2 regions of the Methylophilus sp. 5 genome follow, and region 2 is predicted to be linked to the other one. Evidence: predicted binding sites of a transcription regulator. Region 2 holds the regulator's gene; the other holds the start of a gene.
The links. Region 2 encodes sigma-54, which starts transcription at its own class of promoters, with help from an activator protein. Its sites were predicted from a motif close to TGGCACNNTTCCTGCT; they were not measured.
Positions count from the first base shown of each region.

Region 1: METH5_RS15970 (type II secretion system protein) is a predicted target of sigma-54. The motif match lies at 3,267-3,282, and genes of this name have one in related genera.

Region 1 covers NZ_KI911560.1:1,725,428-1,729,867, forward strand. The annotation lists gene trmL (tRNA (uridine(34)/cytosine(34)/5-carboxymethylaminomethyluridine(34)-2'-O)-methyltransferase TrmL) at 1-177, opposite strand, end outside; gene METH5_RS0108270 (GspE/PulE family protein) at 320-1,972, shown strand; gene METH5_RS0108275 (type II secretion system F family protein) at 1,993-3,207, shown strand; gene METH5_RS15970 (type II secretion system protein) at 3,358-3,798, shown strand; gene METH5_RS0108285 (Tfp pilus assembly protein FimT/FimU) at 3,810-4,280, shown strand; gene METH5_RS0108290 (prepilin-type N-terminal cleavage/methylation domain-containing protein) at 4,313-4,440, shown strand, end outside.
Region 2 covers NZ_KI911560.1:1,004,463-1,008,902, forward strand. The annotation lists gene METH5_RS0104760 (SIS domain-containing protein) at 1-111, shown strand, start outside; gene lptC (LPS export ABC transporter periplasmic protein LptC) at 138-770, shown strand; gene lptA (lipopolysaccharide transport periplasmic protein LptA) at 786-1,442, shown strand; gene lptB (LPS export ABC transporter ATP-binding protein) at 1,456-2,202, shown strand; gene METH5_RS0104780 (RNA polymerase factor sigma-54) at 2,209-3,756, shown strand; gene tyrS (tyrosine--tRNA ligase) at 3,802-4,440, opposite strand, start outside.

The DNA of each region.
Region 1 (4,440 bases), 720 kb from region 2:
CACTTTGAGCTCGGCATACTCGTGGTAATCCAGCCCGGCGCGTTTGAGGTGTTTGTCTGACAACTCAAAGCCTAATGGTTTGACCAAGTGCAGTTTGGCGCCTGCGTTGGCACATAAACGGATGATATTTCCAGTGTTGGGCGGAATTTCTGGTTCGAAAAGCACGATATGAAACATTTTTGGCTGTTTGTTTACAAACGTAAGGGTAGAATGACAGTGATATGATAGTCGAGAAAAGTCTATCAAGATAAATAATTAAAACGCCATGGCTCGTCCCGAGAAAATTAGATTAGGTGAAATTCTGGTCAGACAGAATTTCATGACTCAAGCTGAGCTCGATCAGGCGCTGGAAGAACAGCGCAAGACGGGTAGACGCTTGGGTCGTGTCATTGCTGAAAAAGGCTACGCCAACGAGCGGCAAATTGCCGAGGCGGTTGCTTCTCAGTTGAATATCCCATTTTTGGACCTCGGCCAGTACGAACTGGACGTGAAGCAGGTTCAAAAACTCCCCGAAGTGCAGTCGCGCCGTTTCCGCGCTATTTTGCTCGAAGAGCGTCCCAACAGTTTCTTGATCGCGATGGTTGATCCATCTGATGTGTATGCTTATGACGAATTGGTCAGGCTGCTCAAGCGCGACATCGACATTGTGGTGGTGCAGGAAACGCTGCTGATGCAGACGATTGATCGCTCTTATCGCCAAACCGAACAAATCTCGTCACTGGCGTTAGAGCTGCAAGAAGACTTGGCCGCCAGCAATGTGGACCTCGCCAGCCTGATGGGCGTTGACCTGGGCATTGACGATGCGCCAGTGGTTAAGCTGCTGCAAACCATTTTTGAAGACGCGGTGCAGGTGCGTGCCTCTGATGTGCACATTGAGCCGCAAGAAAATAAACTGCTGATCCGCTTTAGGATTGATGGTGTGATGCACTTTCAAACGCAGTCCGACAACAAAATTGCGACTGCTTTGGTCATGCGCCTCAAGATTATGGCTGGCCTGGATATTTCTGAGAAACGTTTACCGCAGGATGGCCGCTTTGGCTTTACCGTGAAGGGCCGTGCAGTGGATATGCGTATTTCTACCATGCCAACGCAGTATGGCGAAACGGTAGTGATGCGGTTGCTCATTCAGAATACCGGCCATTTCAACCTGGATAAACTGGGTATGCCGCCAGAGTTGCTGGCGCGTTTTCGTAAGATGATCGGCCGACCGAGTGGCATGGTGCTGGTGACCGGCCCAACCGGTAGCGGTAAAACGACTACGTTGTATTCTGCCTTGAGTGAATTAAACACGCCGGAAACCAAAGTCATTACGGTAGAAGACCCGGTGGAATATCGCCTGCCTGGCATTATTCAAACGCAGGTGAACGAAAAAATCGAGCTGGATTTTCCTAAACTGTTACGTGCCATTTTGCGTCAGGACCCGGATATTGTGCTGGTGGGTGAAATGCGTGACGAAGAAACCGCGCAAACCGGTTTGCGTGCCTCCATGACCGGCCACTTGGTGCTCTCTACATTACATACCAACGACGCCTCAACCGCCCCCGTGCGTTTGATCGACATGGGCGTGCCGCGCTTTATGGTGGCGATGTCGCTGCTGGGTGTGCTGGCACAACGGCTAGTGCGGCTCATTTGCCCGCATTGTGCCGCCGAGCACACGCCAACCGAGTCAGAATCAGTTTGGTTAAATCAAGTGATACAGCAGCCTGATGTGGTGACCAATTTTAGGCATGGTAAAGGCTGCCAGCACTGTAACCGCACTGGTTATTTGGGCCGCGTTGGTTTATATGAGTTTTTAGAAATGACGGATGAGTTGGCGATGGCGGCTAACATGCCGGACACCAATGTGTTTATCAAAAAAGCGCGCGAAAGACTTAAAGGCAAGACCTTGCGCGACCAGTCTTTGCAACTGGCATTAGACGGCAAGACCACGCTCGATGAAATCATGCGTGTCGATAACCAGTTTGAAGAGTAACCCTTTAAAAAGCCACGCCTATGCCGATATTTGAATACAAAGGTCGTACCGACGATGGCATGATGGTCAGCGGCGTGCAAGAAGCAACAGACCTCGATGCGCTGGGCGCGGCACTCATCATCTCAAAAATTACCCCGATTGAAATCAAGCAAAAAGCAGCTGGCGCAGTCGCTTTTAATTTGTTTGAAGAAAAAGTCACCAGCCTAGATGTCATGCTGTTCAGTAAGCAGATGTATACCCTGCTCAAAGCCGGTATACCGATTATGCGTGCCTTGGCAGGTATTCAAAGCTCGGTGGGTAATGCCAAGCTAGCACAAGTGGTTGGGCAGCTACGCGTGAGTTTGGATTCAGGCCGTGAGTTGTCAGTCGCCATGGCTGAGCACCCTAAGGTGTTTGATAGTTTTTATATCAGCATGATCCGTGTCGGTGAGGGCACCGGTAACCTCGACAATATCTTTTTGCGTTTGGCTGAGCACATTGAATTTGAGCGCTTTATGCGCGGGCAAATCAAATCTGCGTTGCAATATCCAACCTTTGTACTCATCGCGATGGCGATTGCCATTGTGGTGATTAATGTGATGGTGATTCCGCAGTTTGAAAAAGTGTTTGCCAACATGCATGCAGATTTACCATTCATTACAAAGATATTGATCGCGTTTTCCAGTTTTATGCGTAATTACTGGTTTGTGCTGATTGGCATGATTGTGGGGGCGGTCTGGATGTTCAAAACGTACACGAGTACAGATGCCGGGCGGGCTCAATGGGATCGCTACAAAATGCGCATTCCCATTGCGGGCAAAATTATTTTTAAAGGCACCATGGCCAGGTTTGCGCGCACCTTTGCCTTGTCTACGCGTAGCGGTTTGCCTATTCTTTCGGCTTTGCGCCTGGTTTCACAGACAGTTGAGAATGATTACCTCGGCGCCAAAATTCTTAGTATGTCTGCTGGCATTGAGCGCGGTGAGACGATTTTAAGAACGGCCACGCAAACGGGCGTGTTTAATCCGCTGGTGTTGCAGATGATTGCTGTGGGCGAAGAGTCTGGCTCGCTCGATGATTTGATGCAAGAAGTTGCCGATATGTATCAAGCTGACGTGGAATATGACGTTAAAACATTAGGTGCGCAAATCGAGCCCATCTTGATTATCTTTTTAGGTGCCTTGGTGTTGGTGTTAGCTCTGGGTGTGTTCTTGCCGATATGGGATATGAGTTCGGTTATGTTGAAGGGTAGTTAATCATTTGCTCTGGCATATGAATGGTTTGTGAAGCGTGATGAATATGGACCAAAATTGTCTGGCATAGATTTTGCTGATGGGTAATTAACGCAGTTATAACCTGCCGCTGTGATGATAAGGGCAGGGACTTTTTGATTAGGAGTCTGAATAATGAAAAAACAAGCAGGTTTTACATTGGTTGAATTGGTAGTGGTAATTGCAGTATTGGGTATTTTGGCGGCAACGGCTTTGCCAAGGTTTGTTAACGTGCAATCTAATGCACGCGTTGCAGCTGCGAATGGTCTTGCTGCATCTCTCCGGTCAGCGGCTAACCTTGCACGCGCCTCGTGGGTAGCCGCTGGAAATAATGCAGCTACAGTGCCTATGGATGGGAATAACGTCACAGTCGTTGCTGGGGTTGGTTATCCAACTGCAGATGCAGCTGGCATTGGTTCTGCATTGCAACAAGTAGATGGACAGTTTCAGCCAGGATATGTTGGTGGGGTTGCAACATTTACAGTAGGCGGTTTTGCACAATGTACAGTCATTTACACTGCTGCAACTGGTGTAGTCACTACTCCCACATTAAGTGCTGCTAATTGCGGCGGTTGATTCTTGTTTTTATGATAAAAGCAGATGGATTCACCCTTGTTGAATTGGTTGTGGTGATCGCTCTGACTGGAATCATGATGGCAGTCGCCGCCCCCAGATTCACTAGTGGTGACATCTTCGAAACCCGCGGCGACGCGGGTTTACTTTCATCTACGCTGCGTTATGCGCAAAAAACGGCCATTGCACAGCGCAAGAAAGTGTTTGTGTTACACAACGATGCGGTAGAGCCCAATACGGTTAGCCTGTGCTTTGACCCTAACTGTGGCGCGGCGCAAGTGGTGATTAACCCGGAAACCGCTGGCGCCTATGTGCTCACTTTTTCGCACAGTGTGATCGTTGGGTCGTCTAACAAAGCTTTGGGGTTTGATGGCTTGGGCCGGGCAGACCCAAACGAGTTGGCTACCTATAGAGTGACCAATAAAAAGAATGAACTGCAATTTGTTGGCATTTCGGTAGAAGCAAATACGGGTTACATACACTAACAATCCACCTGGTGAGCAGCCAGGTGACGCATATGACTAAAACAGGTAACCACAACAATAATAAACACATACCAGCCGGCAAAAAAAACCATCACGGTTTTTCGCTGGTTGAGATGGTTGTGTTTATTGTGATTGTGACCACCGCCATTGCCGGGGTGAT
Region 2 (4,440 bases):
GTCAACATGATGGAGCAATATAAAATTAACGGGTTTATGGCAGTGAACGAACAACAGCAATTGGTGGGCGCATTTAATATGCATGACTTACTCAAGGCAAAAGTGGTTTAGGCTCGCCGGTGCACTGGAACTCTCGCATGCTTAAACACCCGATTTTATTGCCGATTGCGTTAATGTTATTTTTAGCGCTGCTAACGTTTTGGATCAACCAGACGGTACAGGAGCAGGGCTTGAGCTTGGGCCGGCTGAATCGTCACGACCCTGACTACATGCTATACAACTTTGTCAGCACGCGTACCGATGCCACAGGCAATACCAAATATGTGCTGGCGGCGGCAGAAATGCGCCATTTTCCAGATAATGACTACACCGAATTACAACGCCCGCGCTTCACACAGTTTGGCCAGGGAAAACCATACACACAAATTTATGGCCAGCATGGCAAAGTATCTGCCAATGGTAAACTGGTCGAGTTTAGTAAACAGGTAAAAGTGGTCCGCCAGGCGACGGCAGTCAAGGGTGAAATGCAGTTACAAACCGAGCGTTTGATGCTGGAGCCGGATACAGACGTTGCCCATACCGACTTGCCGGTCACCATCCGCCAACAACCGGCCACCGTGATTACCGGCACCGGCATGCGTTTTGATAACAAGGCGGGCACCATGCAATTATTTAACCGGGTACACGTACATTATGTACGCGCACCTGTCGTCACCAAAGCTGCAAGCCCGGCAGCGCCTGCCAAAGCAGGCAATCACAAGGGTCGTTGATTCTGGAGAAATGAGTTGAACACGCACAAGCCATTATTTTATGCCACCTGCTTGACCTTACTGGCGCTATTACAGTGGTCAAGCAGCGCGCTGGCTGAAGAGTCCGACCGCGACCAGCCAATAGAGCTGGAAGCAGACACGGTGACGGTGAACGATGCCAAAAAAATCAGCATTTACACCGGCAATGTGATTCTCAACCAAGGCTCACTGCAAATTAAAGCAGACAAAATGATTGTGCGTGAAGATCAGGATGGCTTTCAGCACAGTACGTGTACTGGCAACCCGACCACCTTCAAGCAAAAACGCACCGGCAAAAACGAATGGATGCAAGGCAGTGGCCAGCGCATTGAATACAATGCCCGCATGGACAAAGTACAACTCTATACTAACGCATGGGTCAAACGTGGCGAAGATCTGGTCACTGGCGACTACATTAGCTATGACGCCAATGCAGAATATGCCGAAGTCATTGGCGGCACCAAAGCCAATCCCAACGGCACCGCTGGCAGTCGTGTAAAAGCGACCATTCAGCCAAAAAATAAAACCACACCGCCGGTGATTGATAACAAACCAACAACACAGCAAGGGCTGCGCATGAACCGTTCTCTGCAAATTAAAGTAGAACCGGCGCCTAACGACACCAGCAGCGAGCCCGCGAAAGCGCAACCTTAAAGACACCGGCCTTATGCAGACATCCGTTTCACCAGATCAGAACCATTTGCGTGTTAGCCACCTGAAAAAAGCCTATCAGGGGCGCACCGTGGTTAAAAACACCACGCTTGAGCTGCGCAGCGGCGAAGTGATTGGCTTACTGGGCCCAAATGGCGCCGGCAAAACCACCAGCTTTTATATGATTGTGGGCTTAGTCGCGCTGGATGATGGCAGCATTACGCTCAACGGGGCAGACGTGAGCCACGCACCCATGCATGAGCGCGCACGCATGGGCTTGGCCTATCTGCCACAAGAAGCCTCTATTTTTCGCAAAATGACGGTCACTGACAACATTTTGTCCATTCTCGAAACCCGCCCCCATACAGAAGAAGAGCGTGAAGCGCGGCTGGAGTCCTTGCTGGATCAGTTGCATATCCAGCATATTCGCAATAGTCAGGCAGTGAGTTTGTCCGGCGGTGAACGTCGCCGCGTCGAAATCGCCCGTTGCCTGGCGACCGACCCAAAATTCATTTTGCTGGATGAGCCGTTTGCCGGGATTGACCCGATTGCGGTGATTGAGATTCAAAAAATTATCCGCTACCTGAGCAGCCAGAATATCGGTATTTTAATTACAGACCACAACGTACGCGAAACCCTGGATATTTGTGACCGGGCTTATATCGTGAATGAAGGCGCCGTGTTTGCCGCGGGCACGCCCGACGAAATCATTCAAAACGAAGGCGTACGTGAAGTGTATCTGGGCAAGAATTTTAGGCTGTAACCCGTTATGAAGCAAAATCTGCAACTACGTATTTCGCAAAACCTGGCGCTCACCCCGCAGCTGCAACAGTCTATCCGCCTGTTGCAGCTCTCAACACTTGAGTTGAGCCAAGAGCTGGAAACCATCCTGCAGGAAAATCCGCTGCTGGAAATGGCCGACGGTGAAGAAGGCGAGTTTGAAGACAATAGCCCTACCGCGACCGCCGCGGCCGAGCAAGAGCTACCTGATGCAAGCTCGTTTGATGTTGCCACACAGGCGGAAATCACCGCACCCGCAGAAACCTTGCGCGAAGAGTTGCACGACCAACTTGGCGGCAACGAAGGCGAACAAGCCAATCTGAATGAAGAATTTTCACCGCCCGAGTTTGAAGACGACTACGAGGAGTTTGGCAGCACCAGCAATTGGGACGAAGCCGGTCGCAACAATATGGACGATGAAGACGGTGATTTTTCGCGTCAGGATGCCAGCAATACCAGCTTGCGCGAACACTTGATGAACCAGATACAACTGGCGCATTTGTCCAAACGTGACATGGACCTGGTGAAGTTTTTACTCGACGGTATTAATGATAATGGTTACCTGGAACAGGACTTACAAGAAATTGTCGACCTGCTGCCCCCAGAGCTGGAAGTTGAGTTGTTAGAGCTGGAAACCGCCCTTAAATTGATCCAGAACCTGGATCCGATTGGGGTTGGCGCGCGCGACCTGTGCGAATGCCTGCGCCTGCAATTACAAGCGCTCCCAGCAGACACGCCTTATTTGCGCATCGCTATGGCGATTGCCAAAGATCACTTAGCGCTGCTGGCCAACAAAGACTTTGTCAAACTGCGCAAACTGCTCAGTTGCGATGAAACCGCCCTTAAAGGTGCGCAACAACTCATCCGCCAGCAGAACCCCAAGCCTGGCAACGAATTCGCTACCTTTAGTCATGACCACTTTATCCAGCACGATGTGGTAGTCAAAAAAATCAAAGGCATCTGGATGGCGTCACTCAATGATGGCGTGATCCCCAAGCTGCGGATCAATCAATTGTATGCGGACATCCTTAAGCGCAACCGCGATAGTTCCGGCCAATATCTGCAAAGCCAGATGCAAGAAGCCAAATGGATGATTAAAAATATCCAGCAGCGTTTTTCTACGATCTTGCGTGTATCGCAAGCGATTGTAGACCGTCAACGCAACTTTTTTGAGCATGGCGAAATTGCCATGCGCCCCTTGGTATTACGTGAAATTGCCGAAGAGCTAGACTTGCACGAAAGCACCATTTCACGCGTGACGACGCATAAGTATATGCTCACACCGCGCGGGGTGCTGGAGCTTAAATACTTTTTTGGTAGCTCAGTCGCAACCGATGCTGGCGGCTCCTGCTCAGCGACCGCTATTCGCGCCTTAATCAAGCAAATGGTGGCCGAAGAAAATCAGAAAAAACCATTATCGGATAACCAAATTACCGATACGCTGGCGCAACAAGGCATTGTGGTCGCCCGCCGCACCATTGCAAAATATCGCGAGTCGCTGAGTATTCCGCCCGCAAATTTACGCAAGTCGCTGTAAAACAAAAAGGCCGCATCTGCGGCCTTTTTGTTGGTTACGAGTTTGTTATTTAATTGTGATTTTAGCAAACTTGCGCTTACCCACCTGGGCGACCACGGTCACGCCTTTTGCCACTGGCAGATTTTTATCATCCACCTTCACGCTATCCAGCTTTACCCCGCCCTGCTGCACAGCGCGCATGGCTTCACTAGTGCTTTCTACCAAGCCAGCCTGTTTCAGCAATTGGCTGATGCCAATACTGTCACCCTCAATCGTCACCTCTACCTGTGGCACATCATCAGGAATACCGCCTTTGGCGCGGGTTTGAAAATCTTGCCAGGCTTTTTCAGCCGCGGCCTGGCCGTGAAAGCGGGCCACGATTTCTTGCGCAAACCCGACTTTGATATCGCGCGGGTTTTCACCCCCCGCCACTTGCGCTTTCCACTGGGCAACAGTATCTAATGAAGCGAACGACAACAAATCAATATAACGCCACATCAATGCATCAGAAATAGACATGATTTTGGCAAAAATAGTCTCGGGCGCCTCGCTAATACCAATATAGTTACCCAGCGACTTGGACATTTTATTCACGCCATCCAGGCCCTCCAGCAACGGCATCATCAACACACATTGTTGTGACTGCCCAGCCTGTTTTTGCAGCTCACGGCCCATTAGCAGGTTAAATTTCTGGTCGGTGCCGCC